Regions from separate parts of the Pradoshia sp. Z3_51 genome, predicted to be linked through region 2. Evidence: riboswitches for the same ligand, from Rfam matches in the RefSeq annotation. Region 2 holds a riboswitch; each other region holds the start of a gene.
The links. Region 2 has a riboswitch for cobalamin ahead of AC4BHA_RS06690 (ABC transporter substrate-binding protein). Riboswitches for the same ligand answer to the same signal wherever they lie in the genome.
Positions count from the first base shown of each region.

Region 1: it holds a riboswitch for cobalamin, as region 2 does, so the genes downstream of both, AC4BHA_RS01330 (anaerobic ribonucleoside triphosphate reductase) here and AC4BHA_RS06690 (ABC transporter substrate-binding protein) in region 2, are expected to answer to the same signal.
Region 3: it holds a riboswitch for cobalamin, as region 2 does, so the genes downstream of both, AC4BHA_RS12590 (ABC transporter substrate-binding protein) here and AC4BHA_RS06690 (ABC transporter substrate-binding protein) in region 2, are expected to answer to the same signal.

Region 1 covers NZ_JBZAJC010000001.1:287,051-297,366, forward strand. The annotation lists gene AC4BHA_RS01300 (branched-chain amino acid aminotransferase) at 1-214, opposite strand, end outside; gene AC4BHA_RS01305 (DUF6438 domain-containing protein) at 348-950, opposite strand; gene AC4BHA_RS01310 (YpzG family protein) at 2,040-2,192, shown strand; gene AC4BHA_RS01315 (ribonucleotide-diphosphate reductase subunit beta) at 2,238-3,290, opposite strand; gene AC4BHA_RS01320 (ribonucleoside-diphosphate reductase subunit alpha) at 3,307-5,571, opposite strand; gene nrdG (anaerobic ribonucleoside-triphosphate reductase activating protein) at 5,600-6,064, opposite strand; gene AC4BHA_RS01330 (anaerobic ribonucleoside triphosphate reductase) at 6,061-7,941, opposite strand; cobalamin riboswitch at 8,074-8,255, opposite strand; gene AC4BHA_RS01335 (DEAD/DEAH box helicase) at 8,342-10,316, opposite strand, start outside.
Region 2 covers NZ_JBZAJC010000002.1:625,314-635,629, forward strand. The annotation lists gene AC4BHA_RS06660 (hypothetical protein) at 6-314, opposite strand; gene AC4BHA_RS06665 (C40 family peptidase) at 485-1,261, opposite strand; gene AC4BHA_RS06670 (acylphosphatase) at 1,407-1,673, opposite strand; gene AC4BHA_RS06675 (histidine phosphatase family protein) at 1,938-2,477, shown strand; gene murG (undecaprenyldiphospho-muramoylpentapeptide beta-N-acetylglucosaminyltransferase) at 2,608-3,675, shown strand; gene AC4BHA_RS06685 (amidase) at 3,770-5,266, shown strand; cobalamin riboswitch at 5,411-5,590, shown strand; gene AC4BHA_RS06690 (ABC transporter substrate-binding protein) at 5,782-6,753, shown strand; gene AC4BHA_RS06695 (FecCD family ABC transporter permease) at 6,755-7,786, shown strand; gene AC4BHA_RS06700 (ABC transporter ATP-binding protein) at 7,788-8,585, shown strand; gene AC4BHA_RS06705 (hypothetical protein) at 8,680-9,207, shown strand; gene AC4BHA_RS06710 (hypothetical protein) at 9,476-9,901, shown strand.
Region 3 covers NZ_JBZAJC010000006.1:10,964-21,279, forward strand. The annotation lists gene AC4BHA_RS12550 (hypothetical protein) at 1-66, shown strand, start outside; gene AC4BHA_RS12555 (enoyl-CoA hydratase/isomerase family protein) at 174-953, opposite strand; partial or broken gene AC4BHA_RS12560 (hypothetical protein) at 926-1,279, opposite strand; gene AC4BHA_RS12565 (AMP-dependent synthetase/ligase) at 1,315-3,192, opposite strand; gene AC4BHA_RS12570 (SCP2 sterol-binding domain-containing protein) at 3,539-3,904, opposite strand; gene AC4BHA_RS12575 (acyl-CoA dehydrogenase family protein) at 4,018-5,235, opposite strand; gene AC4BHA_RS12580 (acyl-CoA dehydrogenase family protein) at 5,195-6,367, opposite strand; gene AC4BHA_RS12585 (TetR/AcrR family transcriptional regulator) at 6,397-7,008, opposite strand; gene AC4BHA_RS12590 (ABC transporter substrate-binding protein) at 7,161-8,126, opposite strand; cobalamin riboswitch at 8,237-8,430, opposite strand; gene AC4BHA_RS12595 (DUF6509 family protein) at 8,457-8,759, opposite strand; gene AC4BHA_RS12600 (polysaccharide deacetylase family protein) at 8,910-9,599, shown strand; gene AC4BHA_RS12605 (antibiotic biosynthesis monooxygenase family protein) at 9,706-10,038, opposite strand; gene AC4BHA_RS12610 (siderophore ABC transporter substrate-binding protein) at 10,100-10,316, opposite strand, start outside.

The DNA.
Region 1 (10,316 bases), on a different contig from region 2:
AAACCGTTTGTCCATAGTGAAAAGTCATGCAGGAAGGCTCAAGTGTAATAGGTTGATAGGGAATAATCCTCGGATCATGCCACCCACCCAATTCTTCATCATAATCCATAATAAACATATGATCCGTAAAAATTCTTCCGAAGCCAAGTGTTTCAGGATTGGGCTTTTCTTTTTTATAATTGGTTTTTGTGATAGAAATTAGTTGAGTATCCATGTGATGTCCCCTTTAAATTGTCAGAATAATTAATAAAATTAATTGTACTCCTCAAATAGGGAACCTGCAAGTAGCAAACTTAAAATTAATAAAAAAACTCCAATTCATCGACTATTTCTCATAATCAAATGTTTTAGCGCTCCGAGCTCATAATGATATATGGATGTATACGACCTGTACTATCTTTTCCTAACTTATCAATCTGCCAGTTATGATAATTAGCCTCATTCACATTAATCATTTGAAATGCATCAGCTTGATTGGAGCTGGATATTACATATTCCTCATGTGAGTTCGACTTTCTTTTAATATGGAAGAGATAGAGAGGTTGTTTAATTAAATTCTTTAATCCCAATAATTCTTCCATTTTTCTTTCAAAGGCATCCAATTTTTTCAATGTATGCTTACTATTATCACAAGCAGCATCCTCGTCACCCAAATCATGTACCACTGTCTTATGTTCGCCAAATTGATATACCAATCGGGTAACACAAGTCGGGCTATCCGGCACAATTTGTGCAGTAGTATTATAAATGAAGTTTTTGTAATCGAATGATAGCAAGAGATCTTCAATTTTTTTAACTCTTTGCTTAGAAACCGTAAAGTTCTTAACGCCTATATATGAAACATACTTCTCACCCTGCCAACTTACATGCCCTTCACTTGTGATGGTTGCCTGATAAATCGGGGATTTGCCAAGACATGATGTCCGCGAGATGGAAAATTCTTTAAACAACTTTATACTTCCTCCTATTAGTACAAACTGATTCTTTAGAGTGCTAGATATCTATATATTTATCACCGTGCTCACTTTTCAAACATTTTCCAAATTATAATAGGTCTACCATATATACTATGAAAGACCAATACCATTTATAATAAGCCAACTGACACATTAATTAAAGACCAAAAGTATCTATTTAAGGCTGGCTGCTACAAGTATAATATGAGTTAAATTTCCTAAATTAATATAGTTTTAAAAAAATATAACATACCTCTTTAGATGTTAGTTATCATTTTGCGGGAGAGTGTATTTTACATGGTGAAGAAATTGAAAAGAGAACAAGCTGATCTTTCTTGACAATATCGAGGAATGTTTCTGTATGGATTTCTGCCAATAAATTAAAATCAATCACTAAGCTACTATAACATATCTGTAAAAATTGATGTTTCAGATAAATATGCTAACTTTAATTTTACGAAAATTAGAAACAGCAATCTTTCTTTTGGACAAATTTTATCTGAAAGAAGTGCTGGCTCATAAGCAGAAAACAAACTATAAGAAAGCCCGACTTTTATTCAATAACACATTTACTTATACAGGTTCCGCAATAAGGATAAATCGATGATGTGTTACATCAAAGTACCCATCCGCCTGAATAATCTGGTGGATTATATATCATACATCCAATTAATGATCCAACTCAAAACTCGGTACTTTCCAAGGAATGGCTTTTAGATATAAAAGTACCAACATCATAAAACGTTGGATTGGATAGGCTTCTTGACTATAAACAACAGTCATATCATTCTTCCGGACTTCTTTCAGTGCTATTTCATCGTATTTTCCCCTTTAACAGATGATTTTATAAATCATTCTGTCAAAATGGGAGACCGCGGCATAGATTTCTCCGTTATTATTGTTCATATTCCAAATTTCGCATAATTATCCACCATCAATATCCATATTATATATATTTTATCATAATATAGAAAATAATTCGTGAACTTTTCCCGAGATTAAAAGGCACTCATTTTGTATATCCTATACTTGATGTCCTCAAAAGGGACATCAGAACGTATCCTACTGATGGGGTGATAAGCAATGAGTTATCGGAATCATTTAGATCCACACTCTTCTCTTTTTCACCATAACTGGACAAGGCGGAAGCGCTCAAAATCACAGGTTAACGGACATACTGCAATGTCCCAAACCAATATCATTTTGAGGAGCAATGCGAAAGCTCACCGCTGGTAAGGATGCCTTCAAGCAAAAAGACGCCGTAATGGCGTCTTTTTACATTTACAGTTCATCAAATCCATTGGTATCTGTTGTTTTTGTATATTGTCTTGATTTCTGCTCAAAGAAATCCGTCTTGCCTAAATCCACTTCCTGATAGGCAACAATCCATCTTAATGGATTTTTGTTCGAAACCTCTGGAAACGGAGATCTTCCATACCCCAATTGATTGCAACGCTTATTAGCCATAAACTGGATATATTGTTCGAGCTCAGCCATCGTAATTCCCTCGATTTTATTTCCTATAACTTTATAACCCCATTCAATCTCAAGCTCTGCAGCAGTTCGGAAGGTTTCAATCGCAAAATTTTTCAATTCTTCTGTATTTGTTTCAGGATGTTCAGCCAATATTTCTTTAAAAATCTTCTCAAACAGCCCAACATGGATCTGCTCGTCTCGATTTATATAATTAATCATCGTTGAAGTTGCCACCATCTTTTGGTTTCTGGCCAAATTATAAAAGAAAGCAAAGCCTGAGTAAAAGAAGAGCCCTTCTAGGATTACATCATAGATAATCGATTTAAGCAGATTTTCAATTGTTGGGTTTTCTGTGAAATCCCGATAGCCATCAGTAATAAAATCATTTCGTTTACGCAAAATCTCTTCGGTTCTCCAATATTCAAAAACTTCATCTTGCTTGCTTTTCTGGACAATACTTGACAATACATAGGAGTAGGAATGGTTATGAATGACTTCTTGCTGCGCCAGCATAATCATCAATGCATTCAGAGATGAATCGGTCAGATAGTCGGCGACTTTACTGGCATAGTCAGACTGGATACTATCAAGCAATGCCAACAAGCCTATAATTTTTAGAAAGGATTCTTGTTCAATTTCTGAAAGATTTGGAAATTGTTTCGCATCATTCACCATATTAATTTCAAAAGGCGTCCAAAAATTAGATAGCATTACTTTATATTTAGGATATGCCCATGGATAGCGCACATCATCCCAATTTAAAATATTTGAATTTCTGCCATTAACAATACCCGTTGAACTATTCGGTGCTTCCCGATCGACTAATTTACGTTTTTCCACTATTGTTTTTGTATCCATTATATTTCCCCCATCCTTATTGGCAGCTTTCGCATTCTTCTATAACAGCGCTTGAAGTAGAACGTACATAGTATGTTGTTTTTAATCCGGTCTCCCATGCAAGCAGATGCAAGTCTAATAAATCACGTGCTTTAATATCATTACGGACATACAAATTAAACGAGATTCCTTGGTCGATATGTTTTTGACGACGTGCATTTTGGAGAATGCTCCATTTTTGGTCAATTAAATAAACGGATTTATAATACCACATTGTCTCCAGATTCAAGTCAGGTACAGTCACTGGAATACGGTAATTCTTCTTCTCTTCGGAATATTCCCTTCTGAAAATTGGATCAATTCCGGATGTAGAACCGGCAATAATCGCAGTTGAAGAATTTGGTGCTACGGCCATAAGATAGCCATTTCGAATTCCGGATGTATGCACTCTATTTTTCAATTGACTCCAAGCATCTGAATCATAGCCTCTTTGATCAAAATAAGATCCGGTCTCCCAATCAGATCCTTCAAAAAATGGGTAAGCACCTTTTTCACCAGCTAAATCCACACTTGATTTAATCGTTAAATAAGCGATTTTTTCGTATAATCGGTTACAGTACTCAACGGCTTTCTCTGATTCCCAGGCAATGCCCTCAAGTGCTAATAAATGATGCCAGCCAAATGTCCCAAGTCCTATAGCACGATAATTTTTATTCGTTATATTTGCCTGAATGACCGGGATATTATTTAAATCAATGACATTATCAAGCATTCTCACCTGTATCTTAATTAAGCGTTCAAGGACATCTTCCTTTACAGCTTTGGCAAGGGAGATAGACGAAAGATTACAGACAACAAAGTCACCCGGTGTTTTTTCAATAATAATTTTCCCATCCTCGGTTCTTTGTTCAATAACTTTGGTAGCACTTTGATTTTGCATAATTTCCGTACATAAATTACTGCAATATATCATTCCTTTATGGCGATTAGCATTAGAGCGGTTGACCGTATCCCGATAAAACATATAAGGTGTTCCTGTTTCAAGCTGAGAAATCATGATCGCCTTAAACACTTCAATGGCAGGTATTTCTTTTTTGGAAAGCTGCGGATGATTGATACATTCAGTATATTTTTGTCTGAATTGGCCATCCCCTGCTTCTTCATCAAAATAATCTTCAAGAGAATATCCCATTACTTTTCTTACTTCATGCGGATCAAATAAATACCAGGTACCCCGCTCCTTGACCATTTCCATAAATAAATCCGGAATACAAACACCAGTAAATAAATCATGCGCTCGAAAACGTTCATCCCCATTATTTAAACGCGCTTCGAGGAAGGCAAATATATCCTTATGCCAAACATCCAGATAAACTGCAATGGCACCCTGTCTTTGGCCCAGTTGGTCCACACTGACGGCGGTATTATTTAATTGCTTCATCCATGGTATAACTCCTGAGGAAACACCCTTAAATCCTTTAATATCACTGCCTCGCGCTCTAATTTTCCCTAAATAAACACCTATTCCTCCGCCATTTTTAGATAGATTGGCAATATCGGTGTTTGAATCATAGATACCTTGCAAACTATCATCAACAGTATCGATAAAACAACTGGATAATTGGCCATAGCTTTTCCCAGCATTAGCAAGCGTAGGAGTTGCCACCGTCATATATAGATTGGATAAGGCCCAATATGCTTCTCTTATTAATTTGATTCGCTGTTCTTTAGGCTCATTCATCATTAATGTCATGGCAATAATCATAAACCGTTCCTGAGGAAGTTCATATAAGCTTCCATGATGAGATTTGGCTAAATAGCGATCTGCCAGCGTCCGAATGCCAATATACGTAAACAACTGATCTTTTGATGAATCGATGACTGCTTCGAGTTCATTGATTTCGTCTTCCGTATATTCATTTAACAATGCTGGATTATAAATCCCCATATCAGTCAATAGTTCAACAAGCTGATGAAAGCTCCCATATTTGTGTGTTAAATCATATCCCCGGCTTTTTGAAGCTTTATCATATAACTGGTCTAAATAAATAGTTGCCGCCACAAATGTCCAATCAGGCTCATCAGCAGAGATACGCTCTACGGCGCTTAGTACCAGTAAATTCACCAACTCTTTCTTGCTATAGTCAGACTTATACTCAAGTGCTGTCTTGATTTTTTCTAAGTATTCCTCTGCTGAATACATAGATGTATAGGAACTAACACATTCCTTTATGTATGTTTCTATGCTTTTTAAATTTATGACTTCCAGACTTGCATAGTTTGATTTGTAAGATACTGCCATACTAATTTCCCCCTTATTAATTGCCGATCTATTCAATCAAAAACTCCTGTAATGGTATAATTCTTTGATTTGAACTTCCACGGAACGGTAAAGTTATATCCCTTTTATCCAATTCGAATTTTCCATCAACCAATACATCACATAGATACAATAATTTTTGATAAGACGTATTTGGATGCGAGAGAATCTCCTCTAAAGTAAAACCGCTGTAAATCCAAATATTTTTACCGCCTTCCTTTAAAAGCCTTGCCAGCTTTACTAGCTGATCTGCCTGAATAAACGGTTCCCCACCCGAAAATGTTACATCCGTCAGCGAATTGCTCATTAATTCTTTATAAATATCTTCTATGCTAATGTTTTTGCCGTTTCTTCCATTCCAGCTTTCAGGATTGTGGCAACCTTTACACTGATGAGGGCAGCCGGCAAAGAAAACGACTGTTCTCATTCCTTCCCCATCGACAACACTGTCATGAATAATGTTCATTACTCTCATTGTCCATGCTTCACTCGATTCTTTTCTTCCTCGGCCTTGGCAGGATTCCATTTACTCATGTCCCCTACAAGATAACCGGTAATCCTTCTGATTCGTTCTATCTTCAACTCATCATCGTTATGGCAAACCGGACATTGTTTTTCAATATATCCTTTGTAATTACACTCAAGACATCGATCAACTGGATGGTTAATGGACCCGTATCCGATATTGCTTTTAGCCATTGTACGAATGATGATATCCAGCGCTTTTAGATTATGCTTTGGATCTCCATCAATTTCCACATACGTAATATGTCCCGCATTGCATAATTCATGGAAAGGAGCTTCCTTTTCAATTTTCTCGACTGTACGAATTGGGTAGTGAACTGGAATATGAAAGGAATTCGTATAATAGGCACGGTCCGTCACATTTTTAATAACGCCAAATTCTTTACGATCCCGTTTGACAAATTTTCCGCTCAGACCCTCTGCAGGGGTAGCGATTAAGGAAAAGTTCATATTAAACTCTTCTGCCGCGTTATCTGCTTTCTTTCTCATAAATGATACAATTTCATAAGCCAAGTCGTATGCTTCCTCATTCTCCCCATGATGATAGCCAGTCAAGGCTTTAACACATTCCGCTAAACCGATAAAGCCAATTGATAGGGTCCCCTGTTTTAACAGCTCGCCTACTAATTGTTCTTCCTTCGCCTTTTTACTGCCTCTCCAAACACCTTGTGTATATAAAAATGAAAAATGGCTCACTTTCTTTTTTGCCTGATATTCATACCGATCAAATAACTGCCTGATGGCAATATTACAAATTTCATTTAGTTTTACGTAAAATTGTTCAATCGAATTAGATTGCAGCGCCAGTTTTACGAGGTTAATAGACGTAAAGGATAAATTGCCTCGGCCTATGCTGTTTTCTATCCCATGACGATTTCCCATAACCCTTGTGCGGCATCCCATATACGCAACCTCGGAATGATGTGTTCCATCATAATACTGATAATTAAAGGAACTATCTATAAAACTAAAATTCGGAAACAGCCTTTCCGCAGTTGTTTCAAGTGCTAATTGATAAAGGTCATAGTTTGGATCAGACTCGTCAAAATTAATACCAGTTTTCACTTTGAAAATCTGGATTGGAAATATGGGAGTTTCCCCATTACCTAAACCTGCTTTTGTAGCTAATAAAAGATTTCTAACAAGCATTCTGCCCTCTTTTGTTGTATCCGTTCCATAATTCACGGATACAAATGGAACTTGTCCGCCTCCGCGTGAATGCATGGAATTACAGTTATGGATAAATGCTTCACATGCCTGATAAACGGAACGCTCCGTTTCCTTCCATGCTGTTTGATGAAGCAACACCTCATTCCATTCACAAGGATATTGCTTCAAACGTTTCACATGTTTTTTAAATGTTTTCTTTACATAGGGGGCTAGGTCCGCATCAAACATCGGAAACGATTGGCCGCCATGCTGCATATTTTGATTAGCCTGTATAATGATGGAAGCAAGCGCCATTGCACTGCCAATATCCTGCGGTGGTCTCATGGTACCGTGACCCGTATTAAAGCCTTTCTCAAGAAGATTCCCCAACGGAATTTGGCAGCAAGTTGTAGTACCAGTAGCATAAAAATCCAAATCATGCGAATAAAGGAGATTTTCATCAATCGCATGTCTTGCTTCATCAGAAAGTAAATTCTCCTTTGCATAATAGCGAGCACTTTCACTCGCAAACTTGCCCATTTGTCCCATTGGAGAGGAGGCATTCATATTGGCATTTTCATTGATCAACTCCAAATTATTCAGATGAACTATTTCTTCAAATGATTTTAATAATTCGTCTACTGGAGTTTCTGTCAATTTACTCTTTTCAGTAACCATTGGCTTCATAATATTTCCCTCCACGCAAAAAATCCCATTGCCTAAAATAAGCAATGGGAAAAGAAATAATAACAAGATTGAACTGTTCAATATTGCTATTTCATCCGTTCCACCCTCATTGCTCCCGATAAAGGCAAACCAGTGAAAAAGGCAGGTCTCCTGACTCATGCTTCGCTTTACTCTAAGTCCTTCCCATAGATTTCTCTACAGTGGTTTACTTATTTCATCAGCATTTACAGTTGCGGGTACAGTTCCGGATTTTAACCGGATTCCCTATTAAGTCGTAATACGACACCTTAAACACGTTAAAATCAATATATAGTATTTTAGATATAAAATGATAACAACATATAGAATTATAAATCTTATATGTGAAAATAGCAACTAAAATTCCGACAATTTATTTAGGCAATTGCTGGAGAAATTGATTGATAAATGCTTCGGATTCCAATCGAATTCCAATGTATGGCGGATGAACACGTTTATTGGCTTCAAGAGGAACCCCCAACCACAATACTTTTTGGTCAAGGATGACAAATGTGAAGCTTGGCCCATTCTGAAGATGGATATCCGGATCCAAATAGGAATGGGAATCTGGAGAATACATCATCAGTCTTGTTCTTGAGTTCCTCGTCTTCACTCTTTGAACAAAATCCGATGATAACACACTGGAATTTGGCAAGGAAAGGATAATGGAAGATTGGGCTTTTTTTAAATCCTGATAGAACCCTTCCAAATTTCTTGCATAAATCCATTGTAATTTTGGATGATGGTTGGCAATCCATTTGCCTATTTGATCCATATTGACCATTTGATTCCGTTTCATTTGATATTGAACGAGCTGATGAAGAGTTTTTGTATGCGAAACTTTTGATTCTATAAACTCCACATCGCTGACATGAATCAGTTTCCCTTTTGTTCTGGTAATTGCAACATTTAACAGCCGTTCACTTTCCCTGCCCGTTAAAAGCATCCCTGCCCGATTTTGCGGATAACTATCTACACTATCAAATACCATTACTTCCCGTTCACTTCCCTGGAAACGATGGACAGTGGCAGCCAATATATCATGCAGGCCGTTCTCTTCCTCATATAGATCTTTAATTAATGTTTCCATCAATTGTGCCTGCGCACGATAAGGGGTTGCATAACCGATTGATTTACTCCCATTGCTGTAGGCTTCATGAATGACCTGAAAGGATAACAATAGATTCATCAAATTCATTCTAGAACCAGAGGAAGTGCCCGTAAAGCAGTGTTCCCCTGTGAAGCTCGTATTTAACAGTACGGAAGCACGATCTACAAAAGGTGTCTTTGAAACGATATCTTTTTTATTTATATGAACACTTGGATGATCGCCAACCAGTGAATTATAAACATATTGGTTCGTAAAAGCGGAGATATCCGGATGCATTCTCCTCTGTTCCTTTAATAAAAACAAATGAGTATGAAGTTTTCCCCCACGTGCAATATCAGCAACACCGGCACGATGGAAGATGTCCTCCTTCAGCCAGCGGTCTACAAGCTCTCCCCTCGAAACCGCAATAGGAGGTAATTGCTTAAAATCCCCACAAATAATACAACGCTTGGCAAGTGCGCCGGCAAAGGCAATTTGCGGGATAAAGGCCATACTGGCTTCATCAATGATAACTAGATCATACTCTTGTTCAAAAATACTCGGGTCCATTGCTGCTTTCGCCAAGGTAGTCCCAACAATGAAGGCATTTTTGACTAAATGAATTTCTTTTTGCCTTATTTTCTCTAAGATTCTGCCCAGTTTTTTTTCAAGGTCAAGAAGCTGCTCCGAGTCACGTACGCTAAAAGACAGAGACAGATCTTTTTTTAGCAGTTTCTTTTCTTCATTAATCGAATCCCTTTCCTTCACTAAATGTCCATCATGACTTTCCAATAATTTAGTCGGCAATATATCCCCATGCATCAGAAGACCCTCACCAGTTTGAGAGCCGTAACGTAAAATATCTCCTTCATGAAAACGATCCGCTCGTTTAACAAATGCCGTAATTTCGGCAAGCAGGACATCCACAGCCTGATTACTGTGAGAGAGAACTAATATACGTTTCTTTTTAAAATATTTATTGGCTGCCGTTCGTGCTAAAGTATACGTTTTTCCTGTACCAGGCGGTCCCCAAACATATGTGACCGGGTTATATTTTGATCTGACATATAATTCGCGTACCGCGCTTTTACTTGTTTTGTCCGTTCGTTTATCAGGCATGGAAGGCTCCATGATCCGTTTAACCCGACTTCTTTTCCGCTTACTTTTCCTGATATCATCCAGTCTTTCAATTAGCTGATCTAAAAGTTCCCATGGGTCATGATAAATCGTAGCCTCTTCAATCAATTCACCTATTGAT
Region 2 (10,316 bases):
TTCGATTATGGAGTATTCCTTGTTTTTTCATAAAGAATTTTTAAATCATAAAATTTAGGGTGATTTAATAAATGAAGATTATCTGATAAGAGAATTTCTTTTAGGGCATCTTCCTTTGAAATGGGGTAGCCAATGCTTTCTTGTTCAATCCATTGCCTTTGTTCAATAATCAGATAGCTGCCATCTTCCAAGCATGATATTCCTTTATGATAGGATAAGCCATCATTTAGTTGCTCCCAGTAATCTCGTTCAGTTTCTCCTTGAATGGATGCAAATAGTATATGTAATGGGTCATTTCCAAATACTTTAGCCATCTGACAATCTCCTTACATAACCGATTTAAGAATATGATGTCCGAATGATATTCAGCTATACGGCTAATTCCTAATTGTATAAATTTAGATAAATCCTCAAATAATGAGACCATAATTCTTGAGAAAAAATAAAAAATCGGCAAGCCAGATGTGCTCACCGATTAAATATATTATAGGCTTCTTGCGCCTAAGTATTTTGGTTTCCAATAGGATGATGTCATATCAGCCTGTACAACACCGCTGGAGCCAGCGTGGATGAATTTATTGTTTCCAACATAGATTCCCATATGAGAAGCACCGGAAGTATATGTTTCAAAGAATACAAAGTCACCTACAGAAGGTGTGTTTACTTTCTTCATAGTAGAGAAGTAAGTTGCTGTGTTAGTACGTGTAAAGCTTGGGCGTTCTTGTTTAACGATATAGTAAATGAACCCGCTGCAATCGAATCCTGATGGTGTTGTTCCACCCCATTTATAAGGAGTGCCAATTAAACTTTTTGCCGTAGCAACCATGCGCTCAGCTTCTGATTTTGTAACCGTACTGCCTGAAGTGGTACCAGTTGAAGTAGTTGATTTGCTTACAACCAATACTTGTCCAACATAAATGGTGTCGCTTTTTAAATTATTCCAAGATTTTAAGTTTGCAACAGTTGTATTATAGGTATTTGCAATTTTCCATAAAGAATCACCGGATTTTACTGTATATTTCTTTGTAGAAGTGCTTGCAGTCGTATTTTCACCAATATTAAGTGTTTGACCTATGTAAATAGTATCAGACGTTAGGTTGTTTTCCTTTTTGATTGCAGACACAGTAGTATTATATTTAACTGCTAATTTCCATAAAGAATCACCTTTAGAAACTGTGACGGTAGCAGCAGAAGCAGCACCAGCAAAAATAGAAGACGCCAGGACAGCGGTAGCAGTAATAGATAAAACTTTATTCTTCATGTTGACCCCCACTAAACTTAGTAAAATTTTAAAGTACTAGCCTAGTGTAGTAGATTCGACAAAAAATTACTAGGTATGTTTCCTAAATGTAACAAAACAGAAAGTTTATTGTAATAAAAGTGAGTTTTCTGTGTTTTGGATAAGTTTACTTAATTGTAAAATTTTTATATTCAGTAGCAACCTGTGTGTTAACCTCTACATGGTTTATTCGACTATATTTTGGGCCTATTCTAATTTTGCCAAGAAAATGATCCAATGCTTCTTCTGTTCCTTGTGCAACAATTTCTACATCACCATTTACTAAATTACGCACCCACCCGTGTATATCATAATCTTTTGCTGTAAGCAGAGTAAAATAGCGAAATCCTACACCTTGAACAATCCCAGAGACAATTATGTGATATTGCTTCATTATTTATCCTCCTATTCTGATATATAGATAGAATCCCAATATCTTTAATCCCAAGCATCTCAAATATTTAGAATTTACATGAGTGTACAAGACTAGGTGCTTCAGCACTACTTGTTTTAAGAATTCATATTTCTATATTTTAATGGTACTTATTTTTTATTTAACTATCAACAATAGGATGACGTACTAACCAAAGCTCTAATGGAATTCCTTATATGGTAGAATATAGTAAATAAAATTTATAGGGAGTAGGAGAGTGTCGTGTTGAAATACATATATTTAGTTCGACATTGTGAGGCTACCGGACAGGGTTCTGAATGTAATTTAACAGAAAAAGGGAAAATACAGGCGAGGGAACTAGCTGATTTTTTTAACTCTATTTCAATAGAGCGTATAGTCTGCAGTCCATATAAAAGGGCAATTGAGTCTTCTGAAGCAATTGCTGAAGAAAAGAATATACAGCTCGAATATGATGATCGTTTAAAGGAACGGATCTTATCTGGACATGATTTACCTGATTGGAAAAATAGATTATACCAATCGTTTTTGGAACGCGATGTTAAATTAGCCGGAGGAGAATCCAGCAATGAGGCTGCTAAAAGAGGTTTTACTGTAATAAAGGAGGCATTGGATAGCGAGAATCTCAATATATTAATCGTAACACATGGTAACTTACTGACTTTAATCCTAAATCATCTGGATGAATCCTTTGGTTACGAAACTTGGTTGGGTCTGACTAATCCCGATGTGTATTGTTTAAAGATAGATGAGGATCAAAGCAATATCACAAGGGTGTGGAAGTAAGTCACTGATGACATCTCCGTTTTTGATTAGCAAGGTGAATAGGAGAGAATAAAATTTAGATTTCATGTCTTAGCATACATATTAATGGTTACTTTCCATGACTCGTTTAAATTTGTCGGAGGTTTATAAAATGAAAAAAAGAATCATTTTAACAGGTGGGGGATCAACTGGGCATGTTGCTGTCAATTTGGCGCTCATTCCCTATTTGATTGAAAGGGATTGGGAGATTTACTATATAGGATCTAAAGAGGGAATTGAAGTCTCTTTGATAAAGGAGTTTGATCGTGTCACTTATTTTCCAATATCCACAGGTAAACTTCGCAGATATATGGATATAAAAAATGTAAAAGACCCTTTTAATATTTTGAAAGGCTTTATGCAATCAAGAAAGATTATTAAGCGATTACAGCCGTCCATAATCTTATCAAAAGGTGGCTTTGTTTCCGTTCCTGTCATTCTTGCTGCGGCGAGTAGAAAAGTACCGATCATTTCGCATGAGTCAGACATTACACCAGGGTTGGCCAATAAGCTATCATTGCCTTTTGTTCAAAAAATTTGTTATACCTTTCCGGAGGCTAAAAATCATATTCCTGCAGAAAAGTCTTTTTTCTTAGGGCCCATCGTAAGAGATGAACTGCGTCAGGGTGACCCATCGATTGGAATGAAAATATGCCAATTTAATACAAGGAAACCTGGATTATTGATCATGGGAGGCAGTCAGGGTTCTGAAGCAGTGAATAAGGCTGTGCGTAAGGACTTGGATCGATTGCTCAAAACCTTTAATGTCATTCATTTATGCGGAAAAGGAAAGGTAGATTCCACCCTACATCGTGATGGATATGCTCAGTTTGAATATATTAACCAAGGCTTGGCAGATATATTGGCTATGACAGCTGTGGCTGTTTCAAGGGCCGGTTCAAATTCTATTTTTGAATTTTTAAGTTTAAAAATTCCAATGGTCTTAATCCCGTTATCAAGGAAAGCCAGCAGAGGCGATCAAATCATGAATGCTGAATCATTTAAAAAGCAGGGTTTTGCCTATGTTATTGAAGAGGATGAGCTTTCGTTAAACACGTTAGCTGATAAGGTAGAAACTATATTTAAAAACAAACAGATGATTATCGATAAAATGAACAATTTTGAGGAAGAAGATGGACTGGAACGCTTGTATGAATTGATTGATACCTATAAAATTTAATGTTGAAATGATAAGTATTATTCTATATACGAAAAAAGCATTAAAACAGAACACTAAACAGGATTTGTAGCCAAAAAGTAGGAGTGTCGGAGCAATGAATCTTAAATGTTATACCCAATATGATGGACTTGGGTTAGCGAAGCTTGTAAAGGAAAAACAAGTATCCGCAATAGAATTAATAGAGGACGCATTTGAACAAATAAATGAACTAAATCCTAAAACAAATGCAGTTGTTCGAACTAGATTCGAAAAGGCAATGATGGAAACTGGAAAGTCTGAATCTATATACGGACCTTTTGCAGGAGTACCTATCTTATTAAAAGACTTATCACAATCTATTAAAGGCGAACCGATTACAGCGGGTTCAAAATTACATGTAAATCGGATTGCTAAACGGGATTCTAATTTTGTGAAAAAAATTCGTGAGGCAGGATTTGTCATTATTGGACAGACGAGTTCTCCGGAGTTTGGTCTGAAAAATATTACTGAGCCAGCTGTATATGGAGCGACACGTAATCCATGGAACCTGCAGCATTCATCGGGTGGATCAAGCGGCGGAGCATCAGCCAGTATAACTTCAGGTATGGTCCCAATTAGCGGTGCCAGTGATGGCGGCGGCTCTATTCGTATACCGGCATCATTCACTGGATTAGTAGGCTTGAAGCCAACAAGGGGAAGGACACCCGTTGGTCCAGGTGTGGGCCGCCAATGGCATGGAGCTGCGGTAGATTTTGCCTTAACCAAAACGGTTCGTGATAGTGCAGCTATGCTGGATGCCTTGCAAATCATTCAGCCGGATACTGCCTTTCAGGTACCTTTATATAATGGGAGCTATTTGAAGGAGCTTTCGAATCCATTGAAGGAAAGGTTTAAAATTGCTTTTTCCACAAAGTCTCCGGTGGGAACACCCGTTAGTGAAGAAGCTGTAGAAGCGGTACATAAGACAGTCAAATGGCTGGAACAGGCAGGGTTCACCGTTGAAGAATGTGATAATGGGGTAGATGGAATCCGCCTTATGGAAAATTACTATATTATGAATAGCGGAGAAATGGCAGCAGATATACTGTCCATTGAGGAAGCCATTGGACGGCCGATTACCGTTAATGATATAGAGATAGTCACATGGGTACTCAGAACTGCCGGGCAGAATGTATCAGCTGTTCAATTTACACGCAGTTTAGCTGAATGGGATACGGCAGCTGCACAAATGGCCAGGTTCAATGAGGATTATGATTTGTATTTGACGCCGGCAACAGCTTTCTCAGCTCCAAAGGTGGGCGAATTGACGCATACGGATGAACAGAGCTTGCAGTTATTGAAAGTAAATGAACTAAAACCCTCTGAACAGTTAGCAATGGTCTATGAAATGTTTAAACCAAGTTTAACGTATACGCCTTTTACACAGTTGGCGAACATCATCGGACAGCCTGCGATTAGCTTGCCTGTTCATATGACAGATTCTGGCTTACCCCTTGGAGTGCAATTGATGGCTCCAAAGGGAAGGGAAGATTGGCTTCTTAAAATAGGAGCGTTGTTAGAGCAATCCGATATATGGGTTGGACAGAAAGGGAATCCATATATTGGATGGTGATAAAAGTGATAGATCGACTAGAAGATGCGTGTAATTCAGTTGGTCAATTAAAACAGTCATTTCACTTGTTTATATTTATGAGAATTCCTATATATCGAAAATATCTTCCGTTTACATTTTCAACATGATATATTAATAATACGAAAATTTAAAACAATCATAAGTGCTCACTATTGTGAGGTAAAAGGGAATCCAGTGTAAATCTGGAACAGCCCCCGCTACTGTAAGAGCTGATGAAATCACGTGACCACCTTTAAATGAGGGAAGGTGTGAGAGTAAAGTGAAGCTCAGAGTCAGGAAACCTGCTTATGAATGTGTATTGCTTACTTTTCGGTGGGAAAAGGGATGGCGAACGTAGAGATGATTGTGTCTTTGCGCTGATTTTGACAGCGTTTTTTTGTCTGTGCATGAATCAAGCCTGTTTTCCTTAACCGGGAAGACAGGCTTTTTTATGTTTAATATTTCAGCGTGAATTCGCTAAATATAATAAATTTTGGAAAAGGGAGAATAGTGAGATGAAAAAGATTGCAAGCTTATCACTTTTGGTGTTCTTATCCGTTTTTGCATTGTTTGCATGCGGAAATGATGAGACAGTAAACAACCAGAAAAATGAAACAAACCAGGAAACTAGCGAGTATCCGAAAACACTGACAGATGGTCGTGGAGAAAAGGTAACAATAAAAGAAAAACCTTCAAGGATTGTTTCAACAACGTTGGCCATTGATGAATATTTATTGCCATTGGCAGAAGAGGAACGGATTGCAGCGGTTACGAAAATGTCGACAGACTCAGGGATTTCGAATGTAGCAGATCTAACAGATGGAATTGATACAAAAATTGAATCAGTTACATCTGAATTGGTGCTGTCACTTCAGCCTGATTTAGTGCTGATTCCTTCCTATGTAGATCCTGAGGTTCTTAAACAAATTGATGCTGCAGACATCACCACCTACCAACTTAAAGATGATTCCTCTATATCAGGTGTATTGGAGGGTCTAATGGAGGTTGGTACCATTGTTGGCGAAGAAGATAAAGCAGAAGAAATCATAGCTGATGTCAAAAAGAGGATGTCAGATTTACAAACGAAAGCAAAAGCACAAACAGATAAAAAACGAGTGGTTTACTGGACACAGCAAAATTCTTCAGTTACTGAGAATACTACAATAGGAGAAATCATCACCTTAGCAGGCGGGATAAATGCCATTACAGAAGCGGGCATTACCGGTGAAGAGTATCCTGATTATCCGAATCTTTCAAAGGAAAAATTAGTTGAGTTAAATCCAGATGTGATTATTACAAGTGATTGGCAGTATGATGGCTCAAAAGCAACATTCGTCGAGGAATGGAAAAAGGATCCGGCTCTTAAAAATGTGAAGGCCTTTAAGAATAATGAAGTGCATGTAATAGACAGTGCAAATTTAACAACGGCATCCCATTTTGTGATTGAGGGAGCAGAAGATATTTATAAAGTTGTTTATGGAGAATAATATGGCTTTTAAACAGTCTAAACAGGTACTTATTTTCATAATCCTGATTTGTTCCTTGCTCGCATCGTTGCTTTTAGCAACGATGTATGGCGGGGTCATCGTTCCATTTACGGAAACTGTGAAAGTATTACTCTCATTGCTTCCGTTTATAGAGTTTGACTATAACCCGATGTATGAAACAATCCTCGTTCAGATTCGCCTGGGGCGGGTTGTTGTAGCTGGATTAGTTGGGGCAGGTCTGGCTATATCGGGAGTTGTGATGCAAAGTGTTTTTCGCAACCCGATGGCTGATCCGGGAATTATTGGTGTATCTTCAGGCGGAGCGTTCGGAGGAGTGCTGGCCATCTATTTTGGTTTGTCAGCTGTCCATTCTCTTTTCGTCCCGTTAATGGGGTTTATCCTGGCTGCCTTGACACTGTTTACAATCTATTTGATTGCGACGAACAATGGAAAAACTTCAGTGTTGACGTTGCTACTGACGGGTATTGCGATTAGTTCATTTTTGTCAGCCAGTACTTCCCTGCTGATCTCTTTTTCGAATGCAGGAGTAATGCAGCAGATTGTCCAATGGATGATGGGAAACTTAAACGGGCGTGATTGGAGTCATGTGCAACTATTGATTGTCCCTGTTTTATTTTCGATTTGTCTCTTTTTGTACTATGCAAACGACTTGGATATCTTTCTGCTGGGTGAAGAACAGGCACAAAATATGGGGATTTCTGTTCAGCGAACCCGTAATCTGTTGTTAATTACTGCTTCATTAGTGACTGGAATGAGTGTTTCATTAACAGGAGCCATCGGATTTGTTGGTTTGATTGTCCCTCATATGATCCGTATGATCATTGGGCCCTCCCATTGGAATTTGCTGTTGGCCAGTGCCCTTGGGGGAGCGAGCTTCTTAATTATAGCTGATTTAATCTCCCGTTTGGCCATCAGGCCTGCTGAGATTCAAATCGGTATTATCACTGCTTTTTTCGGCGCTCCGTTTTTCCTTTATTTAATTTTAAAGAATAAAAAGAAGGGGGAACTATGAGATGGCAGCTGTTTTGAATGTGGAGAAACTCAGCTTTAGTCGTGGGAAGCAGGTGATTTTAAAAGCAATGGATATCTCTTTGGAAACTAACCAGTTCACTTGCTTGATTGGTCCGAATGGTACCGGAAAATCTACTTTGCTTCGTTTAATGGCTGGATTGTTAAAGCCAACTGCAGGTTCAATAGAATTCAAGAATCAAACTCTCTCTGAGATGACTACTCTTGAAGTGGCCAAAGCCATCACCTATATGCCACAAAGCACGGTCCTTGACTATGAATTTACAGTGAGTCAGGTAGTACTTATGGGAAGGCATCCGCATCGGAAGAAATGGCAATTCTCACAAAAAGATGATACTCAACTGGCAGAGAAAGCGATGAAACAAACAGGAATTCATCATTTGAGAGACCGTTATATCACATCCCTATCAGGAGGAGAACGTCAGCTTGTTTTCTTAGCTAAAGCCATCACTCAGAATTCTGAGGTTATTTTGTTGGATGAGCCAACTTCAGATCTGGATATTTATCATCAGGTCCAAATTGCCGAGGTCATCCGGGAGCTTGTAAAAGAGGGAAAGGCTGTCTTCGCGGCCATCCATGATATTAATTTAGCCACTCGCTATTGTGATCGACTCATACTTATGGGAAATGGAGAACTCGTTGCAGCAGGGGAACCCGAACAAGTCATTACGGATCTTAACTTGATGCGTATTTTTAAAACTCATACGTATACATACAATGATTCCTATTTTGGAAAAAGGCAGATGATTCCTTATGCCATAGATATAAAAGGGGAGGCATGAAGAATTCATGTGCGATGGCCTTCTATGTGAAGGCGTCGCGGAGTTACCATTATTTCATACTAAAACCTAAGTTTTAAATAAGGGGGAATGAACCTTGAAAAAAGACTGGCGTTACTCCAGTTATCCATTCATGAGAGAAAAAAGCTGTTTAGTTGATTATGAGATTCGCACTGATAGTTTAACCACAAGGCTTGGAGCTGTTTTCCCGTTATTGACTGAGAAAGAGCAAGCAGTCATTGATGACCTTCGTAAGGTTCAAGCGCTATGCTATCATGTGAACGGTTCTGTGCGCGGAAAATTGGCGATAACTGAAGCAGATTTACAGTGGTTGAGTGATAGATATGATTTTTATGTTGAGAAAACAGGGGAAAAGGTAAAACAATTCGTATTACCGCAAGGAAGCAACGCTGCATGCGCACTTCATGTCGTACGCAGTGAGGCCAAGAAATCCTATCGTGCCCTGCATAAAGTTAGTGAAGAGCGAGAAGTGCTAGACATCTTATTTGATTTCCTAGGATTGCTCGCAAATGTTTGTTTTGTGATGGCTGTTTATGTAAATCAGGTGAACGGCATACAGGAAATTCCTTTTGTCAGTAAATCATATGCTGTGAAAAAGAAATGAATGTTTAAGCCTACATCTAAAATAATAGAGTTAGATAGATCTTGTTATCCATTTTTAATGAAGAGAGAATGTATGATTTGATAAAAAGAAAAGCACGATTCTTTCATAACCAAAGAAAGAATCGTGCTTTTTTATGGATGAAAAGAGGACACATTAGTAGGGAATGTAATTCTAGCCATGTTACGATTAAGTTATATTAAAAAGAAACAAGCAGAAGTAAAATTTGAGTTTAATTAAACCGGAAACTAAATACTTTAGGAGTGCCACCGTGCTGGATAAATTTAAACAGAAATTTAACGAAATAAGTAAAAATGGAGTGACCGTTCCTATTAAGCCAGTAATGTTAGAACAACTAATAAAAAGACAGTCTGGCCAAAAAGATATAAAAGTAGAAATAACAACAGGCCATTTGAACATTCGAGGTAAAACAGATAAAAATGTTTCATATATGATAAGCCTGAAACCAATTCATATGGAAAAAAGAGTGATTATTTTTGAAATTGAGAGTATGAAGCCGATTGATATAAAGATAGATGAAATTAAAATTTTTAACAGTCCGCCATTTTCAAATTACACAAATCAGACGATTAAAATGGATTTTAATTCCTGGGGTATCGTCAAAAAGATACCTGTTGGAAAAATTAAATCGTATGAGATGAATGATGGGACAATCAAGTTAACATTATCATTATAAAGAAGAGCGAGGATTTCCGTAAAAGTGCGGAAATCCTTTTTTTGGACCAAAAAGATTAGATGTAGCACCTATTTTAGATAGAAATCCTCTAAATCATTCATAGATACTTCGCACTGCTTAAAAGGTAGAACAAGTTTTGTATATTTGTCTGTTTGTATGATACTTTATGACTGAAATTATTAGTAAGTATTCATAAATAAAAATGTGTAAACTAGATTATATTTAAAAATAGAATTATAGGCTGTGGAAAGTGGAGAGTGAAAAAGGAAAATATGCCAGAAACCAACTATAACTGTGGGTTAAAAGTTTAATATAAACCGGGAAAATTAGTTGATAAAAGCGTTATGGAATTATTTCGAAGTACAAATTTACTTATTTATATTAAATTTTCAAAATATTTTGCTATTTATATTTT
Region 3 (10,316 bases), on a different contig from region 2:
ACATTCCCATCCTACAATGAAGCAAAATCTTATTTAATGGAAGAAGGATTCCATAAAGTAAAGTAAACGAAAAGTAAAGTAAACGAACCTAACAGCCCGTTGGTAATCCATAATCCAATGGGCTGTTCCTATTTAATCCAACAAATAAACGGACCATGCAGACACTATCTAATTTATTTACCTGAAAACTCTGCCTTTCGCTTCATAAAGAAGGCACTGATTCCCTCCATCGCATCCTCCGAACGGGCTATTTTCAGCATATTCTCTAGTTCAATTGAGATTCCATCTTCTAAGGAAACTTCTGTACCTCTCCCCACAGAATCAAGGATCCCTTTAAGCGCAAGCGGCGGCCCTTCAGCTAAATTGGCTGCAATCGCTAAAGTTTCATACTTCAGCATTTTAGCAGGCACAACTTTGTTGATTAAACCATACTCCAATGCTTTTATCGCCGAAATTTTTTCACCGCTTAAGATTAATTCAAGAGCCCGCCTGCGGCCAATCAATCTTGGCAGCCGTTGGGTCCCCCCATAGCCAGGCATAATTCCGAGCTTTATTTCTGGAAGAGCAAACTCTGCTGTGTCTGCAGCTATTACCAAGTGGCAAGCCATTTGCAATTCATTCCCACCACCCAGCGCACGACCGTTTATACTTGCAATGATAGGTTTAGAGAAAGACTCAATTCGGTTAAATAGATCATGCATCCATTGAATCATTTCCCTCGCTTTTTCCGGATCCGCTAAATCTGAAAATTCATTTACATCTGCACCAGCTGAAAAAGATTTTTCTCCCGCTCCGACTAATATAATAGCTCTAATCATATGATTATTTTCGATATCATCCAAATAGGTGCCAATCTCATATAATGTATCTCTGCTCAATGTATTTAGGGGAGGTCGATTAATCGTAATGATTGCCACCTTATCAGTTACCTCCAACAAACAATTTTGCCCCATTCCCCTACCTCCCTTTCCAGTATTACAGCAATTGCCTGACCAAAACCGATACACATGGTTGCAAGCCCAAATCTTCCATTTGTTCTTTCCAATTCATTAAGTAAAGTGGCTATAATACGAGCTCCACTTGCGCCCAGAGGATGGCCCAATGCGATCGCTCCTCCATTCGGATTTACTTTATCCATATCTGGTTCCAGCTCTTTCGCCCATGCTAATACAACTGAAGCAAAGGCTTCATTCACTTCAAAAATATCGATATCATCCATGGAAAGACCTGCCTTATCCAATACCTTTTGTGTTGCCGGGATAATAGCACCGGTAACAAGAGCTACTTTTCCTTCCAGTGAAAATGACATACTTATTAATCTCCTTTCGATTTAGGCAATGACAGGCCAACTGCTACTTCATTAGCAGCTACCTCGATCTCTGTATATGCGTCTTCTTCATACATTTGTTCAATAACTTCTTTATACTTTTCTTCTATTTCTTTAAAACGTACCTTTAAGGACGGAGTCATCTCCCCACCCTCCACAGTCCATTCTTTCGTTACAATGATTAGTTTTTTGGGCTGTTCATAGCGTGCGAATTTATGAGTATTGGATTTTACTTCTCTCGTAATCAATTCCTGTACTTTTTTATTCGTAACCAACTCATTGACAGAACCACGAATGCCCTTCCTTTTGCACCAGCTCTTAAGATTTTCATAATTTAGAGTTAATAAGACGATTACATACTTCTGATTTTGTCCAACCAAAACGGCATTTTCTATATAAATACTTTGGTGAAGTGCATTTTCCACAGGCTGTGGAGCCACATTTATCCCCGAAGTAAGTACTATAATCCGCTTCTTTCGATCCACAATTCTTAAGAAGCCATCTTCATCAAACTCGCCTATATCGCCAGTCTTGAACCACCCATTTTCAAAGTGTTCCTTGGTAGCCTCTTCATCATGATAGTAACCTTTCATGATACTTGGGCCTTTAACAAGTACCTCACCATCATCTGAGATATGGACGTCCAGGTTCGGCAATGGTTTTCCTACTGTTCCAACTTTGGTTCTGGAAAACGGATTTACGCAGATAACGGGGGAGGTTTCTGTCAGGCCATATCCTTCAAGGACCGGAAGATCAACACTCCAGAAAAACTTCCCGATTTCTGGATTTAAAGCTCCTCCGCCTGATATAAAGCCTCTGATTCTTCCACCCAATTGTTTTTTTACTTTTTGGTAGACAAGTTTATCAGCTATTTTCCACTTTCTCCTAAACTCTTTCGGTAGTTCACTTTTACGAACCATTACATCTGTAGCACTGGATAAATAATATTTATATCTTGTATTTCCGACTTTAAGTGCCCAGTCAAAAATTTTTCTGCGAATAGGGGTACCGGATTCGACCATCTTTTGAGCCTGGGCATATACTTTTTCAAATAACAATGGGACACTGACTAGGATGGTAGGTTGTACTTCTAGAAGGTTTTGTTGTACGGTATCAATATTTTCTGCATAAGCAATTGTTGCACCAACTGACAAAGGAAAAAATTGACCTGCCATACGTTCAAATATGTGGGATAGTGGTAAGTGGGATAACATGATGTCGTCAGGCCGGGCTTCCAACACCCAAAATTGAACGCCTTCAACATTTGATAAAATATTTCCATGCGTTAACATTGCACCTTTTGGATAACCAGTTGTTCCCGAGGTATGAATAATCGTTGCTAAATCATCTCTTGTTATTGCCTGGAACTCATCTTCCCAGTTAAATAAAGGATGTTTTTCACCTGCTGACATTAATTGTTCCATTGTCAGCATATCTTCTTTCTTTTCTGCTAAGGAATCACCGGGATAAAAGATAATCAGTTTATCGAGAGTAGAATTAGCAAGAATCTTTTGCAGTTGCTTTTGATTTTCTACAAAAAGAAACTTACAGTCTGCATTACTGAGAATGTAAGAAATCTGATCAGATGGTAAAGTTGAATGGATTGGCACACTGACTGCACCCAAACTCATAATCGCTATATCGCTTATAGCCCAGTAAGGATTATTATCAGATAATATGGCTACATGATCACCAAAGCCAACCCCATAATGTGCCAGTCCGGCAGCCGTTTGTGAAACCTGTATCCAAAAATCCCTGTATGTGATCCCCTTATATTCACCTGCTACTTTAACCAAAAAACCATTCTTTTGTGAATTTTTTTCGGCTGTTCTCCAAACCATCTCTACCAAATTTGCAGGTTTCATAAAACACCTCCCTTAGGCCTACACGTCGTAGGGTCACGAAGACGTTGCCACACGATGTGGCGTTTTTAGTCTTTGGTCCACCTTACATGGTCTCCGTTTTTAGCGAGATCTAGCTTCCGTGGCTAAAAGCTCGGGACATAAGCATAGCCTCTTCGGGGGAAGTTCATCCCCTATGAGCCTCTGTCTTATGCTCCTCGCTTTTGAGCAAGCCACTCCAGCTTTTCTTGAGATCTAGCTTCGGCTCCTAGCTCCTCGAGTCATAAGTGTAGCCACTGCTGGAGGGAGAACACCTCCCTACGTGACTCCTCTTATGCTTGTCGGAGCTGAACAGTCGCCTCAGCCTTTCTTATAAATATTCCTTTACGTTATATTGTTTCAGTATTCCTTCTAGTTTGATTGCTTTTCCGATGTCGCCTTTGATTTTTAGTTTGCCGGACATGAAGGCTACGGTTCCGTTTAGTTTGCCGAGAAGGAATTGGCGGAAGTTTTCGACAGACATGGTGAGTGTACAATCCGCTGGTGTTTCTTCTCCTTCGACTACCTCTGCCTGACCATCGTGTATATTAAGCTGATAGATTCCTTCTTCGGAACCGGTGATTGTGAATTGATAGCGTGTCGTAATTCCTTGAATTGGCTGAGGATCGTTTTTAAGTGCTTCCTCAATTTTTTCAAAAGACTCTCTTAATGTATAATCTTCAATTGCTTTTCCCATTTTAAAATTCCTCCCTTTATTATTAAAGGATATTTTTTTATTTTTCAGTTTTATTTAGATGCAGCATTTTTGTCCTGTCGTTTCACCACCTCCTGAACGTATTTATAAAATCATTACACACGAATACCATATGGTTCATACAGATGACGCGCAATAATTAATTGCTGAATTTGATTAGTCCCTTCAAAAATGTCATAAATTTTTGCGTCACGATATAATTTCTCGACTAGATGTCCCTCAAGACCATATGGACCGAGTATTTCCTGACAGGCTGAAGTAACCTCCAAAGCAATCTTTCCACCATAGGCCTTACACATGGCTGCTTCTTTTGCATTCGGTTTTCCCAAATCTGCTTTCCAGGCAGCTTCCCAGGTTAACAGACGAGCTCCCTGAATTTTTTGCTGCATCTCTGAGAAGAGTCTCAGGGCTTGATGATAATGATTGCCGTGCTGAGGATATTCTCTTTTTACAAAATCCAATGTATATTCATAGGACGCTCTTGCAATTCCGGTAGCCATAGCTGCGATTATGGGCCTTGTGTTATCGAATGTTTTCATAGCAACCCTGAAGCCACCTGATCCATTCGCTTTATTGACATAGGCCTCTTCTCCACCTAAAAGGTTTCCATCCGGAACAAAGCAATCCTCAAACACAAGTTCTGCTGTTTCAGAAGCACGAAGACCCATTTTTTCCGCCAATCTCGAGCATGAGAAGCCGGGTGTACCTTTTTCTATAACAAATGCCCGGTGACCAGCCCTACCTAAATTGCGGTCTACCGTAGCAAATACAACAACCCAGGAAGCTCTTTTGCCATTTGTAATAAATATCTTCTGCCCGTTTATCACATAACCGCCGTCCACTTTAACAGCTGTCGTCTGTAAACCGGATACATCAGAACCTGCCTCTGGTTCAGTCAAAGCATATGCTCCCCACTTCGGTTTCTCATCTCTGGAGAAAATGGATAAAAAACGTTCCTTTTGTTCCGGTGTGCCGCTATGCTGAACAGGCGGACCTCCAAGCCCTGGCCCGGGTAGTGTCAAGGCAATCGCGCAATCTCCCCAGCCTAATTCCTCAGAGGCAATGACTCCCAATCGATTTCCTTGGCGCTCCTTCGCTTTTTTTAAATCTTTTTTCTTTTTATCATCATTGGACTCTCCAAAAGAAGACATGCTTAAAGAAATTCCGAGTTGATTTACTTTATCCAGCCAATCATCCGGTACTTTCTTTAATTGATCGGCAATCATGGATACCGGTCGCATTTCATTTTCAGCAAACCAATGGACCACTTCCTTAACTTGACTTTGATGTGGCGTCAACTCGTATGTGATCATTACTCATCCCCCTCTCCTTACCATACATGATCCAGTTTCCTGCCCTGATTTCTAAATCGCCCTCTTGTTCAAACCAACCGACTTGTGCCTGAGCGTCCCTCATCCACTTCTCAACAGGATGGTCCTGAACATATCCATGCCCACCAAGGAGCTGTACAGCTGAATCTGTTACATATCGAAGCGATTGATGGGCTTTTTTAAGTGCCTGGATACTGTGGAAAACAGCATCAGTTTCACCTTCATCAATTTGTTTTGCCGTATATAAAACAAGATGCCTTGCTGCACCCGTCTGGATAGCCATTTGTGCAAGGTTAAAAGAAACACCCTGGAATTTTGCGATTTCTACCCCAAACGCTTTTCTCTGGGAGGTATATTCAACTGTGTAATCAAGGGCAGCTGCCATAACACCAATTTCTTTTGCAGCCTCTAACGTACGTACACGGCTCAATGATTGATCCATCCAAGTTTCAGCTTCGGCACCACTAGCCAAAATATTGTTTTTGGAAACGCTTACTTCTTTAAGCTGAATTCTCGAAAAGCCGGCACTCAATAGCCCCAAGCGATAATCACCGTCAAGCACTCTCCAAGAATGATTATTGTCTTGATCTATCCAGAACAACACCGCTTCACCATTAGTAGCAGTTCCTGCAATTAATAGATATTCAGCCTTTCTGGCATTTTTCAGCGGACTCGTTTCTCCATCAATGATGTATCCATTGTCTATTTTTTTAATTTGGAGTTTATGTTGATTGGGATAAACAAAGGCGACTGTTGGGCAAATTCCCGTTTCACACTGAGTTTGATAAAAAGAAAATGCGTTATGATCCTCTTTTAGTCGAATAAACGATGCTCCCTCCCCGGCTCCTGGAAGCCCCTGAATAGTATCAAGGTCACCATAAGCAAGCGCCTCAACAATCTGTACCTGGGAAACGAGCGGCAATTCCAGGCCACCGTATGATTCAGGCAGTTCCAAATTTAATAATCCAAGGTCACTCAACTTTCTGACCACGTCCTCACTTACACCCTGATTTTTTTCCGTTTGCCTGGCATAGGGACGGATCTTTTTAATTGCAAAATCCTTTGCTACATCAACAAATGCCTTTTCTTCCTCACTTGGTAAAAAAGAAACCAACTTTCTCCCTCCTTCATATCAATAGTTTATTAATTTGAGAGACTGCTAAATGAGCGCATGACCAATCGGTTTAATAATCTAGCAAGATATTCTACATCTGTCTTTTGGTGATTTGGTTCCCGGAATTTTTGAATGACGACCTCATTGATTGCTCCAACCATTGCCTGAGAGATGATCCTAACTTCCTGTTCATTCACATTCTCCGGAAACTCCTGGTAAGCAAAAAAAAAGATAAGATCTGCGAAACTTTTAAGTGCTTCTCGTCTGACCAGTTCTACTTCGAAAGAAACTCCGACTGATTCGAGTAAAATAAAATTGGCAACAGCCTTATTGGAAAAGCAAATTTCCAAATAGCGAAGAATTCCGGCATATGCTTTATAACCAATGCGTGGTTCCCGTAAAGCTGCAAGCTTAATCTCTTCTGCAACTTCTCCAATCAAACTTTCACAAAGTGCAACAATCAAAGTCTCTTTATTGCCGAATTGTTGGTAGAACGTTGTTTTCGAGACATGTGCATACTCAACTATGTCCAGAACTGATGTATTCTTGTAACCTCTTGTAGTGAATAATTGCAGGGCTGCATATAGCATTTTATCTCTTGCTTCGGTCGGCAGGTCATTTACATATAACATTCTTATCATTCCAATCCCATGTGTGAGTACGAATACGTATTGGTATCATCATACCTACACAAAAGGGAAATTTCAACAAAATTGTTAGAAAATTTAATTTATTTTCTTCAACAAAAAAAGAGCCTCCCAAAGTAAAATGGGCGGCTCTTAAATGAAAATGTTTATTTAAATATTTCAGGATAGATTTTTTCAGCTATCAATTGCAAGCCTTCTGTTAAACGTGGTCCCGGTCTTGACACTGTGTCATTATCTACATCATAAACCTGCTTATTTTGAACGGCAGGTACCTCGGACCAAGCTTTTCTTCCATATACCTTTTCTTCTGGATTTTCAATATAATAGCCATATGTAGTAAGAATAACATCAGGATTGCGATCAATGACTTGTTCTTCATTCATTGTTACCCAACCCTCTTGATCAGCGGCAATATTCTCTGCCTGAATGATATCAAGCATTTCGTCTATATAGGTTCCGTTAGCCGCTGTATATAAATCCGGTGAGGAAGATACTTCAATCCAAACCTTCTTCTTATCTTTTATAGCACTTGCTTTCTCTTTAATTTCTGCTACTTCTTTTTTCATATCCGAAATAATTTCATCAGCTTTGTCTGATGTTCCGGTTGCTTTAGCAATCAATTCAATTGTTCCATATGCACCATCAAACGAATTGGCGTCAGGTACGATAATAACATCAATACCAGCTGTCTGGAATTGTTTAATGGTATCCTTAGCATTATTAAAATGACTGGCAGAAAGCAATAAAAGATCCGGATTTAATTCCAACACTTTTTCAATATTGATTTCTAACCCGCCGACCTTAGGTTTGTCAGCAGCTTCTGTAGGAAAATTACAATAATCTGATACACCAATGATTTTCTCTCCAAGACCTAGTGCATAGGCCGTTTCAGTATTGCTTGGCAGCAAGGATACGATCGTGTCCGGCTTTTCCTCAATCTTGATGCTTTCTCCGGATCCATCCCTTACCTCAACAGGAAAGGCTGTGGACGTTGATTCAGAAACCTCTTTCTTCTGGTTTGAGTCATCTTCAGTTGACGAACACCCAAACATTAACATAGATAGCGTAAGCATTAGCATAAATAAAAATAAATAGTTTTGCTTTTTTAGCATAGTTATTCCCCTTTCCAACATAATAAAAAAGCCTTAGCTCGAAAAAAGCTAAGGCGAAAATCCACATTATAATAACAGGATTGGACGCCTACTTTTCCCTCCGAAAAATAGTACATACAAAAGAAAGAGCAGGTCTCCTGGCTGACGCATCAATTTACTCTGATTTACCTTCCCATGCTCTAAACAAAGAGCCGGTGGTTTACAAATCATTTCATCCGCGTATACAGTAGCGGGGGCTGCACCGGATTTGCACCGGTTTCCCTATTATCCTAATAAATAAGGCACTCTTACACTATTCAATATTTATATTTTTTATATAATCAGCTATCTTCATTCTTCTTCATATTCAACATCAGTATGTTCCCTGCAAAATTGTAAAACCATCGATAATTCATCTTCCTCAAGCTCAAAATCCAAAATACTTTGTGTTTCACTTTCTATAAACTCATATTTTGAAATTTGGTCCTGATTTTCATCCATTACATATATAACACGCAACAGAAGACCCTTATCGGTATATAGTTCATCTTCCTCGGGAACGGAAATCTCCAGTACATATTCGAACCTTTCTCCAGAAAGGATACCAAACGGGTCTTCCAGTTTCTCAACTGTATAACTTTGTATCTCGATCATCTTTATCAACCTTTCTAAAATGCTTATGTCTATTATACATGTTCAATCTCTTTATTAAACATTTTACCCAATTATTCAACTCCGTTTAGGAATATTTTTTAACAAGAATCAAAAACTATATTAAAATCACTTAATCCATAGGAGTTTATTATGCGTACTCTATCTGTTCTCACATTGCTCATTATCCAGCTTCTTATTCCATCTGAAACATTTGCAAAGACAGCCTACCTCAGTTTTGATGATGGTCCCTCAAACATCACACAGGAAATCCTCGATATCCTCAAAGTTCAGGATGTTAAGGCAACCTTTTTTGTAACGGGAACAGCCAGCCCGGGACATATGTATTTATATAAAGATATCGTAAAAAATGGACACGCTCTTGGACTGCATTCCTATTCTCATAATTATTCCAAAATCTATCGATCCAAGGATACTTTTTTTAAAGACATTACTCAACTGGAAGAATTTTTGGAAAGGGAAGTAGGCGTAAGCCCGAAAATCCTACGATTCCCCGGCGGCTCCAATAACTATGTCGCAAAACAATATGCCGGGACTGATTTAATGGATCAATTAAAGACTGAGGTAATAAAAAGAGGATATAAATATTATGATTGGAACTGCGATGCTAACGATGGATTAAATCCTCCAATTCCAGAAAAAAAATTACTTAAATTAATTATGCAAGGGGTAGGTGAAAAAGAAAATCTCTATATCCTCCTGCATGATTTTAACGGCAATACAACAATCGTGGATGGGCTTCCGGAAATCATTCGCCGTCTGAAACATAAAGGATACACCTTTAAAATAATGGATGAGTCCACACCAACTTTTGAATTTTAAAAATGATAAACAATTGCTGGCCATCATTCTGTAACGCTTCTTTTCTAACTTGAAATAAGGTTTACATTATAAAACAAACGCCCTTATTTAGGGGCGTTTTGTTTTTTTATTCGACTACAATGTAATTGCCATGTTCCATATTGATTACGTATTCCGGCTTTGGAGGCTTACCTCCGTGCTCCTTGATTTTCGCTTTATGACCAGCGATATGCTCAGGACTCTTTTCCCATGCTTTCCATGCTTCCTCTGATTCCCAGCGGATAATCATGACAACTTCTTCTTCCCCACGCGTTGTTTTTTTCACTAACAACTCCCGACTTATAAAGCCTTCACGCTGCTCAATTAACGACGGACCTTGATCTGGCTTCTTTTTGAAGCGTTCCAATACCTTGCCTGAATTGCCCTCTGTCACTATCCATTTACGAATTTGAACAAACATACCTAATCGCTCCTTATTAAAGGAGCATGCCCCACTTGAGACATGCTCCTTGTTATGAAGATTATTTTAATTCATTTAAGATTTCATCTAATTTTTCTGCTTCAGTCGTTACACCGTTACTTGAGAAGTACCAGTTAACACCGTCTAAGTAGACAATTTTGCCTTCTTTGTAAGCACTAGTTTTTTTGATAATATCATTTTCAATATCTTTTTTAATTGTTTCTACATCAGAAGCAGTACGGTCGATAATTAACAATACTTCTGGATCAACAGAAAGG